Regions from separate parts of the Stenotrophomonas sp. X genome, predicted to be linked through region 1. Evidence: predicted binding sites of a transcription regulator. Region 1 holds the regulator's gene; the other holds the start of a gene.
What was found. Region 1 encodes HrcA, which represses chaperone genes, less so after heat shock. Its sites were predicted from a motif close to TTNGCACTCNNNNNNNNNGAGTGCNAA; they were not measured.
Positions count from the first base shown of each region.

Region 2: a site for HrcA is predicted at 5,592-5,618, ahead of ACZ75I_RS17525 (co-chaperone GroES). Genes of this name have one in related genera too.

Region 1 covers NZ_CM146756.1:1,721,072-1,728,533, reverse strand. Annotated here, with positions in the region: gene dnaJ (molecular chaperone DnaJ) at 1-305, opposite strand, end outside; gene dnaK (molecular chaperone DnaK) at 460-2,382, opposite strand; gene grpE (nucleotide exchange factor GrpE) at 2,564-3,079, opposite strand; gene hrcA (heat-inducible transcriptional repressor HrcA) at 3,143-4,207, opposite strand; gene recN (DNA repair protein RecN) at 4,323-5,984, shown strand; gene ACZ75I_RS07990 (LysR family transcriptional regulator) at 6,107-7,024, opposite strand; gene ACZ75I_RS07985 (SGNH/GDSL hydrolase family protein) at 7,122-7,462, shown strand, end outside.
Region 2 covers NZ_CM146756.1:3,811,793-3,819,254, reverse strand. Annotated here, with positions in the region: gene ACZ75I_RS17550 (bifunctional helix-turn-helix transcriptional regulator/GNAT family N-acetyltransferase) at 1-123, shown strand, start outside; gene ACZ75I_RS17545 (TlpA family protein disulfide reductase) at 215-781, opposite strand; gene ACZ75I_RS17540 (protein-disulfide reductase DsbD family protein) at 778-3,159, opposite strand; gene cutA (divalent-cation tolerance protein CutA) at 3,156-3,494, opposite strand; gene ACZ75I_RS17530 (endonuclease) at 3,563-5,353, opposite strand; gene ACZ75I_RS17525 (co-chaperone GroES) at 5,665-5,952, shown strand; gene groL (chaperonin GroEL) at 6,034-7,462, shown strand, end outside.

The DNA of each region.
Region 1 (7,462 bases):
CCGCCAAAGATGTTGCCGAAGATATCGCCGAAGATATCGTTCATGTCCGGACCACCCGGACCGCCGCCGCCCATGCCGTGCTCGAACGCGGCGTGGCCGTGGCTGTCGTACATGCGGCGCTTGTTGCCGTCGGACAGCACTTCGTAGGCTTCCTTGCACTCCTTGAAGGAGGCCTCGGCCGCCGCATCACCCGGGTTGCGGTCCGGGTGGAACTTCATCGCGCAGCGACGGTAGGCCTTCTTCAGCTCGTCGTCGGTGGCGGTGCGGGCAACGCCCAGCACTTCGTAGTAATCGCGCTTGCTCATATCGTGAATCGGGTTCCGGAAAGTCGGGATTCGTCAAAGCGGAAGAGCGGAACCAGGTCCGCTCTTGCGTCGGGCGCCCCGACACGCCGGTGGGCGGTCAGGACCCTGATGCGACAACGGGACGCTGGTGGCCAGCGTCCCGCGTCGGTCCGGATCAGGACTTCTTGTCGTCCTTGACTTCGGTGAACTCAGCGTCGACCACGTCATCCTGCGCCTTGCCGGCATTGCCGGCGTCGGCCCCCGGGGCACCGCCCTGGTCGGCCGAAGCAGCGGCGAACAGCGACTGGCCAGCTTCTTCCAGTGCCTTCGACTTGGCTTCGATCTGTGCCTTGTCGTCGCCCTTCATCGCGGTTTCCAGGTCGGCCAGCGCCGCCTCGACCTTGCCGATGACATCGCCGCCGACCTTGCTGCCGTGCTCGGTGATGGCGCTGCGGGTGCCGTGGATCAGGGCGTCGGCCTGGTTGCGGGCCTGCACCAGTTCCTGGAACTTCTTGTCTTCTTCGCGGTTGGCTTCCGCGTCGGCGACCATGCGCGCGATCTCTTCCTCGGACAGGCCCGAACCGGCCTTGATCTCGACCTTCTGTTCCTTGTTGGTCTTCTTGTCCTTGGCCGACACGTGCAGGATGCCGTTGGCGTCGATGTCGAAGGACACTTCCACCTGCGGCAGGCCACGCGGGGCCGGCTCGATGCCGGACAGGTCGAACTTGGCCAGCGACTTGTTGAAGCGGGCCTGTTCGCGCTCACCCTGCAGCACGTGCACGGTCACGGCCGACTGGTTGTCCTCGGCGGTGGAGAACACCTGCGAGGCCTTGGTCGGGATGGTGGTGTTCTTCTCGATGATCTTGGTGAACACGCCACCCATGGTTTCGATACCCAGCGACAGCGGGGTCACGTCCAGCAGCAGCACGTCCTTGACGTCGCCGCCCAGCACGCCGCCCTGGATCGCCGCACCCAGTGCCACGGCTTCGTCCGGGTTGACGTCCTTGCGCGGTTCCTTGCCGAAGAACTCGGTCACCGCCTGCTGCACCTTCGGCATGCGGGTCTGGCCGCCGACCAGGATCACTTCGCTGATGTCGCTCGAACGCAGGCCGGCATCGTTCAGGGCGACGCGGCACGGCTCGATCGACTTCTTGATCAGGTCGTCCACCAGTGCTTCCAGCTTGGCGCGGGTCAGCTTGATGTTCAGGTGCTTCGGACCCGACGCGTCAGCGGTGACGTACGGCAGGTTCACTTCGGTCTGCTGGGCGCTGGACAGCTCGATCTTGGCGCGCTCGGCAGCATCCTTCAGGCGCTGCAGGGCCAGCGGATCCTTGCGCAGGTCGATGCCCTGGTCCTTGTTGAATTCTTCAACCAGGTACTCGATGACGCGGTTGTCGAAGTCTTCGCCACCCAGGAAGGTGTCGCCGTTGGTGGCCAGCACTTCGAACTGCTTCTCGCCGTCGACATTGGCGATCTCGATCACCGAGACGTCGAAGGTGCCGCCGCCCAGGTCGTACACCACGATCTTGCGATCCTTGTTGTCGCCCTTGTCCAGGCCGTAGGCCAGCGCAGCCGCGGTCGGCTCGTTGATGATGCGCTTGACGTCCAGGCCGGCGATGCGACCGGCGTCCTTGGTCGCCTGGCGCTGGCTGTCGTTGAAGTAGGCCGGCACGGTGATGACCGCTTCGGTGACCTTCTCACCGAGGAAGTCCTCGGCGGTCTTCTTCATCTTCTCCAGCACCTTGGCCGAGATTTCCTGCGGGGCCATCTTCTTGCCGTCGCTGGTGGCGACCCAGGCATCGCCATTGTCATGGGCCAGGATGCTGTACGGGACGTGGGCGATGTCCTTCTGCACCTCACCGTCGGTGAACTTGCGGCCGATCAGGCGCTTCACCGCGTAGAAGGTGTTCTTCGGGTTGGTCACGGCCTGGCGCTTGGCCGAGGCACCGACCAGGACTTCGCCGTCCTTGGTGTAGGCGACGATCGACGGGGTGGTGCGATCGCCTTCCGAATTCTCGATGACGCGGGCCTTGCCGCCGTCCATGATCGCCACGCACGAGTTGGTGGTGCCGAGGTCGATACCAATGATCTTGCCCATGGGGGAGACTCCTGAGGATGCTTGTTGGGGTCAGTCCGGCCGTTCGACCGGTGGATGAATACGATGTGGGGGAGGCCCGTGGAACATTCAAGCCACCTCCCGAACGCTGTGTTTCCGGTCGCCCGGCGCGTTCAGCGTCGGGCCGGGTCGCAGGTCATTCCCGCCGCCCGGCCCGGCAGGGTCAGTCGGCGGCCACCACCACCAGCGCCGGCCGCAGCAGGCGCTCGTTGAGCAGGTAGCCCTTCTGGAACACGGTCACCACGCTGCCCGGGGCAGCGCCCGGGGTCGGCGCCTGGCTGATGGCCTGGTGGTGCTCCGGGTTGAACGGCTGGCCGATCGGGTCCAGCAGGACCAGACCGTTGTCGGCAGCGACCTTGAGCAGCTGCTTGTAGGTCAGCTCCAGGCCTTCGCGCAGCGGGTGCGGGTCGTCGCCGGCGGCCTTCAGGCCGGCATCCAGGCTGTCGAACACCGGCAACAGCTCGCCCAGCAGCTTCTCGTTGGCGAACTTGCGGGCCTGCTCGATGTCACGGGCAACGCGCTTGCGCTGGTTTTCCAGGTCGGCGCGCTCACGCAGCGCATCGGCCTTGACCTGCTCGACTTCGGCGCGCAGACGCTCGACTTCGTCGTTGACGCCGGCGGTGGCAGCCGCATCGGCGGCACTCTGCTGGGATTCGATATCTGGATGTTCGTGGTTCATGTCTGGGTCCCTGGCGGTCACTCCCCGCCTCCACCCACCCTAGTGTGGGCGGGATGCTGCGTTTCAAGCGTCGGATGTTCCCGGCGTGCGTCCGGCCGGCGAAAAGGCCGCGCCAAGCACATCGGCGGTGGCCTGGACCAGCGGGATCACCCGGTCGTAGGCCATCCGCTTGGGACCGATCACGCCCAGCACGCCCAGCACCTGGCCATTGGCGGTATACGGGGCGGTGACCAGCGAGACGCCCTGCAGCGGCATCATTCCGGTCTCTTCGCCGATGAAGATGCGCACCCCCGGCGCCTGGATGGTCCGCTCCAGCAGCTGCAGGATCTCGCGCTTGCTGGAGAACAGCTCGAACAGTTCGCGCAGGCGCTCCAGGTCGGACAGGTCCTGCACGCCCATCAAGCGGGTCTGCCCGGCCACCAGCATGTCGTCGGCCGCCGGCTGCAGGGCCTGCTCGGCCAGTTCGATGCTGTGGGCCAGCAACTGCTCCAGTTCGGACCGGGCGTCGCGCAGCTCCAGCAGCAGGCGGGTACGGATCTCGGCCATCGGCAGGCCGGCGAAATGCGCATTGAGGTAGTTGGCGACCTGCTCCAGCTGGCCCGGCGCAAACTCCTGCCGGGTCTCGATCACCCGGTTCTGCACCTCGTTGTCGGCAAATACCAGGATCGCCAGCACCCGGCGCCCGTCCAGCGCCACGAAATCGATCTGGCGGAAGGCGAACTGCTCGCGCCGCGGTGCGCTGACCACGCCGACGAAGTGGCTCATCGCCGACAGCAGCTCCGAGGCGCTGCCGAGCAGGGCCTGGGTACTGCCGCCGCCGGCCAGCTCCTGGCGCAACCGGGCCAGCTCGCCCTCGCCCGGCGGCTGCATCTGCAGCAGGCTGTCGACGAACACCCGATAGCCATGCGCGGTCGGGACGCGGCCGGCCGAGGTATGTGGCGAGGCCAGCAGGCCCAGATCCTCCAGGTCGCCCAGGATGTTGCGGATGGTGGCCGGGCTGACCTCCAGGCCGGCCACGCGCGCCAGCGTCTGCGAGCCGACCGGCTCGCCGTCCTGGATGTATCGCGCGATCAGCGTGCGCAGCAGGTGGCGCGCACGCGGGGCAAGCTGGTCGGGAGAACCGTGCATGGAATCAACCTGTGAGACACGGACACTAGATAATGGCGGCGCATCGCCTTGGCAAGTCATTGGACCTCCCGCGCCCGCGTGCTAGCGTTGCGCGGCTGCTGACACCCCCTTACCCATGCTCAGACATCTTTCGATCAAGGATTTCGCCGTCGTCCGCGCCACCGAACTGGAGTTCGGGCCAGGCATGACCGTGGTTTCAGGCGAGACTGGCGCCGGCAAGTCGCTGATGGTCGACGCACTGGGCTTCCTGTCCGGCCTGCGCGCCGACAGCGGCGTGGTCCGCCATGGCGCCGCACGCGCCGAGCTTTCCGCCGAGTTCGCGCTGGAGCAGCTGCAGGCCGCCCGCCAGTGGCTGGCCGACAACGAGCTGGACGACGAGGACCAATGCCAGCTGCGCCGCGTGATCCGCGCCGACGGCGGCTCGCGGGCCTGGATCAATGGCCGCCCGGTGACGCTGGCACAGCTGGGCGATCTGGCCTCGCTGCTGGTGGAGATCCACGGCCAGCATGAACAGCAGGCGCTGCTGGCGCGCCCGTCGCAGCTGGCCCTGCTGGATGCCTATGCCGGCAACGAGAACGAGCGCCGCCAGGTGCGCCACGCCGCCGCGGCCTGGCAGGCACTGGTCGATGAATCGCTGGCGTTGTCGCAACAGGGCGACGTCAGTGACCGGATCGGCTTCCTGGAGCACCAGCTGCGCGAACTGGACCGCGAGGACCTGGAACCGGAATCGATTGCCGCGCTTAGCGCCAGCCACCGTCGCCAGGCCCACGCCAGCGCCCTGCTGAGCGCCTGCCAGGCGGCCAGCAACCAGCTCAACGGCGATGACGGCAGCTCTGCGCTGGACCTGCTGCAGCAGGTGCGCCACGAGCTGTCGCGGCTGGTCGAGCACGACCCGCGCCTGGGCGAAGTGGACGGCCTGATCGAGAACGCCTCGATCCAGCTGCACGAAGCCCTGTCGCTGCTTGATCGCGTGCACGACGATCTGGATGCCGACCCGGAACAGTTCGAGGAGAACGAGCGCCGCCTCGGCCGCCTGCACGACCTGGCCCGCAAGCACCGCGTGCCGATGGACGAACTGGGCGCGCAGCGCGAGCGCATGCATGCCGAAGTGGAGCAGCTGCGTGGCGCCGACGAGCGCCTGCAGCGCCTGGCCGGCGAGATCGACAAGGCCGCCGCCGCCTGGCGCGTGCAGGCTGAAGTGCTGACTGCCAGCCGCCGCAGCGCCGCTGCCGAACTGTCGGCCACCACCACCGGCATCATCGCCGAGCTCGGCATGGGCGGCGGCCAGTTCCTGATCGAACTGGAGCCACAGGACAACGGCAAGCCCGACCCGCAGGGTGCCGAGCGCGTCGAGTTCCTGGTGGCGGCCAACGCCGGCCAGCCGCCGCGCGCCCTGCGCAAGGTGGCCTCGGGCGGTGAACTGTCACGCATCTCGCTGGCCATTGAAGTGGCCGCGCTGGACCTGGATGCAGTGCCAACCATGGTGTTTGACGAGGTCGACTCCGGCATCGGCGGCGCGGTGGCTGACATCGTCGGCCAGAAGCTGCGCGCGCTCGGCGAGAAGCGCCAGGTACTGTGCGTGACCCACCTGCCGCAGGTCGCTTCCAAGGGCCATGCCCATTACCGGGTCAGCAAGGCCCCGGTGGAAGGCATGACCCAGAGCGCAGTGGAAAAGCTGGACAACAAGGCGCGCGAGGAAGAGCTGGCGCGCATGCTCGGCGGTGTGGAAGTGAGCAAGGAAGCGCGCGCCGCCGCCCGCAAGCTGCTGCAGGCCTGAGGCCGGCGGAGCCGAGCGCGGGCTCGGCTCTACAGGATTTCCCGAACGAACCGACGTGTAGCGCCGAGCCCATGCTCGGCTTCCGCGCACCAGCGTGGCACAGCTCACCCCAGCGGCCGGCATTACCCCCGTGGCTGCGTCAGGTCGACGTTCTCCACCAGGAAATCGAGGAACGCGCGCACCCGCAGCGGCAGGTAACCGCCCTGCCCCAGGAACACCGCGTGCACCTCTTCCAGGTCGCCGGGATTGGCCTCTTCCAGCACCGGCAGCAAGCGCCCGGCAGCAATGTCCTCCTGCACCTGGAATGCCGCCAGCCGCGCCATGCCCAGCCCGCCCAGCACCAGCTGGCGCAGCGCATCGCCGTTGCTGGCGCGGGCATTGCCACTGGGCAGCAGCATCCGCTCGCGCCCCTCCTGCAGCAACGGCCACCCCTGCATCGCACGCGCGTGGCCGATGTCCAGCCGGTTGTGCGACTGCAGCTCCTCGGCAGTGCGTGGCAGCCCGTGCCGCTGCGCGTAGGCCGGTGCAGCCACGATCATCATCCGCGTCGCGCCCAGCCGTCGCGCCACCAGACTGGAGCTCTTCAGCGGCCCGGCCCGCACTGCCACGTCGGTGCGCTGCTCCAGCAGGTCGATCACCTCGTCGTTGAGGGTCAGGTCCACGCCCACCTGCGGGTTACGCTCAAGGAACGCCGGCAGCAGCGGCAACAGGAAATGGCGGCCAAACGGCACGTTGGAGTTGACCCGCAGCCGCCCGCGCGGCTCGGCATGGGCGCTGGCACAACGCTCGGCCTCCTCCAGGTCGGCCAGCACGCGCAGGCCACGCTCGTAGAACGCGCAGCCTTCCGGGGTCAGCTGCAGCTGGCGGGTGGAGCGTTGCAGCAGGCGCGTGCCCAACCGTTGCTCCAGCCGCGCCACCAGCTTGCTCACCGCCGACGGGGTCATGTCCAGCGTTCGGGCGGCGGCGGAGAAGCCACCGGTCTCGATCACGCGCACGAACACTTCCAGTTCGCCGGATCGGTTGATGTCAGGTCGCGCCATGGCAATGAATCCAGTTCACAGATGATTGTCCATGCGCAGTCTAGTTCACAGATAAGCACGGAATCACCATGGCGGTCCCTCCACTCGGGACTGCCCGATGAACCGCTTGAGCCAGCTCACCGCCACCGCCCTGCTCGCCGTGTCCGGCGCCGCCAGTGCCGCATCCGCCCCGCACTGGGTCGCCAGCTGGCAGGCCAGCCCGCAGCCGGTCTGGAACGCGGATTTCCTGTTCCCGACCCTGGTCCCGGCCACACTGCAGGACCATACCTTCCGCCAAACGGCGCGCATCAGCCTGGGCGGCCCGCGGCTGCGGGTGCGGCTGAGCAATGCCTACGGCACCCAGCCGCTGCGGATCGGAGCAGCCAGCGTGGCCGCACGCGCGGGCGCCATCCCGCAACCGCTCAGCTTCGGCGGCCAGCCCGGGGTGTTGATCGGGCC
Region 2 (7,462 bases), 2.1 Mb from region 1:
GCCGCGCTCACCGACGCGCGCGGCCTGTACGAACGGGCCGGTTTCGAGTTGATAGCAGAGCAGAACGAACAGCTGTTCGGCCAGCCGCAGGTGTCCCAGCTGTGGGCGCGCCCGCTGGTCTGATGCGATCGGCATGCTGCCTGGACCCGCATGCTGCCGGCGCAGGACGTTCTCCAGCAGGTTGTTGAGTGGCACCTGCACCGCCGACGCAGGCCTATGGGGCGGCCCATGCCTCGATCTCGCCGTGGGCGAACGGTCCCAGCTTCGCTTTTACCATTCGCCCCTGCGCATCGAACAACACGCTGTAGGGCAGCAGGCCTTGCGCGTTGCCGAGCTGCACGCTGGCATCGCGCGGGCCCGGTGTCTCGATCACGATCGGGTAGTCCACCGGCACCTGCTGCAGGAAACCGCGCACGTCGTCCGTGGTGTCCAGCGCCAGACCCAGCACCTGCACACCGTTGTCGCCCTGGGCATCGGCGAAGCGCGCCAGTTCGGGCATCTCTTCCACGCAGGGCGCACACCAGCTGGCCCAGACGTTGATCAGCAGCGGCCGGCCGGCGAAGCGATCGCGCAGGACCAATGGCTGACCCGCCAGGTCCGGCAGTGTCAGCGCGGGCAACTGATCGCCCACCTGCAGCGTGGGCTTCATGGCCGTCGCCCTGGAAGCCGTCGCTGGCGCGGCAGGTGATGATGGGCCGGGGGCCAGCCGGTGCCCGGCCCACAGGCCGAGGCCGGCGGCCAGCACCGCTGTCCACAGCAGCGCTGGCCGTTGCCACTTCATCGTGCGGTGCGCAGCAGCGCTTCCTCGACCACCGCCTGGGTCAGCAGGGTCGGCAGCACGGTCGGCGGCGCGCCGGGGCCGTACACCACGTACAGCGGTACGCCCACCGCCTTGTGCTCTTCCAGGAACGTGGTGATCTGCGGGTCGACGTTGGTGTAGTCACCGCGCATGTACACCGCATTGGTGCGCTTGAGCAGTTCCTTGAACTCCGGCCGTGACAGCACCGCACGTTCGTTGGCCTTGCAGCTCACGCACCAGTCGGCGGTCATGTTGACGAACACCACGCGGTTGTCGGCGCGCAGGCGGTCCAGCAGCTGCGGCGAATACTCGACCACGTTGTCGCTGGCGGCCTGTGCGGCCCTCGCCGGCGGTGCCAGCTGGGTCACGCCCCAGGCCGGAACCAGCGCACCGATCGCCAGCAGCACGCCGAGCAGGGTCCCCGCACGCGAGCCGGTCCAGCGGTTGCGTTCAAACAGCCACAGGCCGAACGCGAACAGCAGCAGGCCACCCAGCACCAGCGCCATGCCGTCCACGCCGCGCTGCTTGCCCAGCACCCACAGCAGCCACAGCGCAGTGGCGTACATCGGGAAGGCCAGCACGTGCTTGAGCGTTTCCATCCACGGGCCGGGCTTGGGCAGGCGGCGTGCCAGCGCTGGCACGAAGCCGATCAGCAGGAACGGCAGCGCCAGGCCCAGGCCGAGGAACAGGAACACGGTCATCGCCTTCAGCGGCGGGGCAATGAAGGCGTAGGCGATCGCACCGCCCATGAACGGGCCGACGCAGGCACTGCCGACCACGCAAGCCAGCGCACCGGTGAAGAAGTCACCGGCCGGGCCGCTGCGGCTGGCCAGCGACTGGCCAAGGTTGCCGATGCCGCCGCCGAGGGTGAACACGCCGGACAGGCTCAGGCCCACCGCGAACATGATGTAGGCCAGTGCCGCCACCACGCCCGGGTGCTGCAACTGGAAGCCGATGCCGACGGCGTTGCCGATCGCGCGCAGGCTGACCATCAATGCGCCGATCACGGCGAACGCGACCAGCACGCCCAACGTGTACCAGAGCGCGTGGCTGCGGGCGCGCTGCGGGCTTTCGCCGCTCTGCGCCAGGCTCAGCACCTTCAGCGACAGGATCGGCAGCACGCAGGGCATCAGGTTCAGCACCAGTCCACCGGCCAGCGCCAGCAGCAGCACCCAGACGAACGAACGGTCCGGGTTCGGGGTGGTCGCCGGCGGACGCGTGCGCAGCGCATTGTCACCACGCGCGTCGGTGGCGAACGCGTTGCCTGCGCCCTGGCCGCCCGTGGCGGCGGGAGTGGCGTTGCCGTCGTTGGGTACGGTCGGCAGCAGGCGCAGCGGTACGCCATTGGCGGATTCACGCGGCGCACCGGCAGCGCGCGGCGCATTGACGGCTTCCTCGCGCACTGGCGCCTGGCCGGTGCCGGCGTTGAGCTTGCCGGCCGGAATCGACAGCTTCACCCGACGGGTCATCGGCGGGTAGCAGATACCATCGGTCTGGCAGCCCTGGAAGGTCACCACCAGGGTGCTGTCGACCGCATCAGTGACGGTGCGGCGCAGCGGCAGCGGCACTTCCACCTGGTTGAAGTACACCGAGACATCGCCGAAGTGCTCGTCGCGATGCGACTGCGCGGCCGGCCAGCGCGGCTTGTCGGCGAGCACGCCGGCGCTGCCTTCCAGCTTCAGCGAAGTGCGGTCGCGGTACAGGTAGTAGCCGGGTGCCGGGCTGAAGCGCAGCAGCAGGGTGTTGCCGTCGCTGGCGATGGCATCGAAGCCGAACGCCTGTTCCGACGGCAGCGGCAGCGCCTGGCTGTTGTTGGCCGCGCCCGGCAGGCGCAGGCCACCGCTGTTGCCGGCACCGGCCAGCGGGTTGTTGAACGGACTGGCGGCACCGGTACGCGCGGCAGGCACCGCCGCCGCCGCACCGGCACCCGGCAGGGTGACCTGCACCACGCGCTTCTGCGGCGGGTAGCAGACGCCGGCATCGGCGCAGCCCTGGTAGCGTACTTCCAGGCTGATGGTGCCGGCGGCGTCCGTCGGCGTGCCGGGCAGGGTGGCCTGCAGGCGCTCCCGATAGGTTTCGACCTCGCCGAAGAAGTCATCGTGGTGCCTGTCACCCTTGGGCATCTGCAGCGTGCCGGCATTGAATGCCGGATCCGCCTTGACGCTGGTGCGGTGGCGATACAGGTAGTAGCCCGGTGCGATCTTGAACTGCAGTTGCACCTGGCCCCGTTCGGGAGCAGTGGCGGTCAGCGCGAACGCCTGGTCCACCGGCAGCAGGTCCTTCTCATCCAGGGCCAAGGCGGGCAGCGAGAGCCACAACAGGGCGCACAAGGCAGCGCCACGCGCAAACAGAGTCTTCAATCAGTGTCCTCCCGGGTCTGTGCCCGGATCCAGTCCAGATACGCCGGCAGGCCGGCCCGGGTTTCGACCGCGATGCACTCCGGGAGTTCATACGGATGCAGTTCGACGATCCGGGCGATTGCGTCATCGATGCGGCTCGCGGTGGTCTTTACCAGCAGCTGCAGCTCGGCATCGGTGGTCACCTCGTCCTGCCAGCGGTAGGTGGACTGCGCGCCATCAAGGCGGGTCACGCACGCGGCCAGGCGCTCGCCGACCAGCGCGTGCGCGATGCGCTCGGCACTGGCCCGGTCCGGGCAGGTGGTCAACAGCAGCAGGACGGGATCGACGGTCGGCATGACCGCCGAGTATAGGGCCGCCGCCGGGTCAGGGCCCGGCGGCGGCAGTGGACCGCTGCGTTGCGCGGTCAGTTGGCCAGCTGGCAGGTGGCTGGCTTGGCCGAGGTGAACAGGGCCGGGGTCGCCCACTCGGGGTGGTCGATGAACGGGTTGCGATTGCCTTGGAAGCTGTAGACCACGTCATTGCGGGCACGCTCGGCATCATCCGGCGGATCGGACAGGTGCCAGTCGATCAGCGTCGACAGCAGGCCCATGTAGGCCGGCGAACTGCTGGTCTTGACGATCTTGCTGCGGTCGTCGGTCAGCTCCAGGTCCGGCTCGGACTGACCGGTGGCCGCATCCTTGCCACCCTCATAGCGGATCGCCATGTACATCACCGCACGCGCCATGTCGCCCTTGCGCTTGCCCCACACCTCGAAGGTGCCGGTGTTGCCGTCCGGCGTGCGCACCCAGTTGGAATTGCCCGGGTAGCCGCCGCTGCCGCCGCCCTGGCCGTTGTTGGCTTCGGTGGCACGCTCGCCGCAGCTGGCATCGCACTTGGCGAACGGCTTGTTGCCACGGTCGGCGTTCCACTGCGCGTCGGTCAGGTACAGCATGTGCGTGTCGGTGTACGGCGCGTAGGGCAGGCCCTTGTCACCGGTGGTGGTGGCAAAGCCCAGCGAGTTCGGCCAGGTGTGCTCGCGGTTGTAGGTCAGCCCGCTGCCGGTGCCCGCACGATCACTGACCTTGGCGTAGCTGCGGTTGCGGTAGGCATCGAGGATGCGGTTCGGGTTGTTCGGATCCTCGTCGGCGATTTCCAGGATGGTCCAGGTGCTGGTGCCCGAGCCGCTGTACGGGTAGGCGGTATGGCCCTTGATGGTGGCGTGCAGCGAGCAGCGCAGCTGGCTGGGGCTGCTGGTGTTGACCCTGGAGTAGTAGCCGGCCGGCACGCCCGGGTTGCCTGGGTCCGGATTGCCGCCGGTGCTGGACACGGTGAAGGCGATGCGGCTGTCGGCGGCCGGATGCGCGCCCTGCAGGTCGGTGATGCGCGCGGCGCGGATGTCGAAGCGGCAGGCTTCACCGGCCACCAGCGCGGTATTGGTGGACAGCTTCACACTGCGGCCGCTGGCCGGGAAGGTCAGCGGCACGGTGCCGGAGGTGCCGCAGCTCAGGGCGAAGGCGCCACTGGCCAGGTTCACCGTCTCGCTGAACACCACTTCCAGGTCGGCGGCAGCGGGGAAGGTGCTGCTGCCCTGCGCCGGGGTGGTGGTGGAGACTGACGGCGGCGTGTTGGGGCCTGGCGTGCCGCCGCCGCTGAAGGTCTGGCCGTTGTTGCAGCTGCCGAACGTCTGCCCGGCCGATTCGGCCCAGGTGAAGTGGGCGTACTGGCTGCCGCTGCCGGTCAGCTGCAGTGACGTACCCGGCGCGGTGCTGTTGCTTTCGGCCACCGGGATGTTCTGGCTGGTCATGCCCGCGGCAGGGCCGCCGGAGGCGGTGATGGCACCCTCGTAGCTGAGGAACTGGACCACCTTGCCGCTGGCATCGACCAGGGCGATGCCGTCGTTCGGACCATTCTGGAGGCCGTTGGTCGGGTAGTTGACCACGGCGATGGTGGCGCTGCCGCAGCCGGCGGCGGTGCCGGCTGGGACCGGATTGTTGGCGTAGACGGTGGCGGCCGACGGGTTGCTGCCGTTGTAGAGGTACAGGCGGTAGCCGGACAGGTCCTCACCGGCAGTGGCTACGACCTCGATCGCTTCGCCGACGTCACCGGCGGCGGTGCTGTCGTCGTAGTGCAGTTCATTGATGAAGACCTCGGCCTGGACCGGCGCGGCGGCCAGCGCCAGCAGGCAGGCGGCGGCAAGCGGGGACAGCAATCGCATCGACTACTCCTTGTGATTGGGAATGCCTGACCGAGCCTAAGGCCGATCCAGTGACACTTTGTCGTAAATGAACGTCAGATATCTGACAGTGCGACGCTTGTCACCGAAATTGATCTGGACCGACGCCCTGGCCGAGGCGCGCGGGCGAAAAAATTTTTTCATTCCGCCCTTGAAAGGGGGCGGCAGGGCTCCATCTCTGCCCTGCTCCCGACGTTGTCGGGTTTCTTCACGTGCGGTTCTGGCACTCGCCTGGGGTGAGTGCTAACATCGCCGGACTTTTTTAGACCAATCAATCACTTAAGAGGTCTCCTATGAGCATCAAGCCGCTGCACGACCGCGTTGTGGTCAAGCCGATCGAAGCCGACGAAATCTCCGCCGGTGGCATCGTCATCCCCGACTCGGCCAAGGAAAAGTCCACCAAGGGTGAGGTCGTGGCCGTCGGCCCGGGCAAGCCGCTGGACAACGGCAACGTGCGCGCGCCGTCGCTGAAGGTCGGTGACAAGGTCATCTACGGCCAGTACGCCGGCAGCTCGTACAAGAGCGAAGGCGTCGAATACAAGGTCCTGCGCGAAGACGACGTGCTCGCCGTCATCGGCTGAGCCCCGGCGCGACCTGTTTCAACCTGATCCCAAACTCCCAGCCGCCGGGCATCGTCCGGCGCTACCAATGAGGTAAATGCAATGGCTGCCAAGGATATTCGTTTCGGTGAAGACGCCCGTTCGCGCATGGTGCGCGGCGTCAATGTTCTCGCCAATGCCGTCAAGGCCACCCTGGGCCCGAAGGGCCGCAACGTCGTGCTGGAAAAGAGCTTCGGCGCCCCGACCATCACCAAGGACGGCGTCTCCGTCGCCAAGGAAATCGAACTGGCTGACAAGTTCGAGAACATGGGCGCGCAGATGGTGAAGGAAGTCGCGTCGCGCACCAACGACGATGCCGGCGACGGCACCACCACCGCCACCGTGCTGGCCCAGGCCCTGATCCGCGAAGGCGCCAAGGCCGTTGCCGCCGGCATGAATCCGATGGACCTCAAGCGCGGTATCGACAAGGCCGTTTCGGCTGCCGTCGCCGAGCTGAAGAACATCTCCAAGCCGACCGCCGACGACAAGGCGATTGCCCAGGTCGGTACCATCTCGGCCAACTCGGATGAGTCGATCGGCCAGATCATCGCTGACGCGATGAAGGAAGTCGGCAAGGAAGGCGTCATCACCGTTGAAGAAGGCTCGGGCCTGGACAACGAGCTGGACGTGGTCAAGGGCATGCAGTTCGACCGCGGCTACCTGTCGCCGTACTTCATCAACAACCAGCAGTCGCAGACCGCTGACCTGGATGACCCGTTCATCCTGCTGCACGACAAGAAGATCTCCAACGTCCGTGACCTGCTGCCGGTGCTGGAAGGCGTCGCCAAGGCCGGCAAGCCGCTGCTGATCGTCGCTGAAGAAGTCGAAGGCGAAGCGCTGGCGACCCTGGTGGTCAACACCATCCGTGGCATCGTCAAGGTCGTGGCCGTCAAGGCCCCGGGCTTCGGTGACCGTCGCAAGGCGATGCTGGAAGACATGGCCGTGCTGACCGGCGGCACCGTGATCTCCGAAGAAGTCGGCCTGTCGCTGGAAAAGGCCACCATCAAGGACCTGGGCCGCGCCAAGAAGGTGCAGGTCTCCAAGGAGAACACCACCATCATCGACGGCGTCGGCGACAAGGCCAACGTTGATGCACGCGTGGCGCAGATCAAGACCCAGATCCAGGACACCTCCTCGGATTACGATCGCGAGAAGCTGCAGGAACGCGTGGCCAAGCTGGCCGGCGGCGTTGCCGTGATCAAGGTCGGCGCCTCGACCGAAATCGAAATGAAGGAAAAGAAGGATCGCGTCGACGACGCCCTGCACGCCACCCGTGCAGCCGTTGAAGAAGGCGTGGTCCCGGGCGGCGGCGTTGCCCTGGTCCGCGCGATCACCGCGCTGGCCGGCCTGAAGGGTGCCAACGAAGACCAGAACCACGGCATCCAGATTGCCCTGCGTGCGATGGAAGCCCCGCTGCGCGAGATCGTGGCCAACGCTGGCGACGAGCCGTCCGTCATCATCAACAAGGTCAAGGAAGGCACCGGCAGCTTCG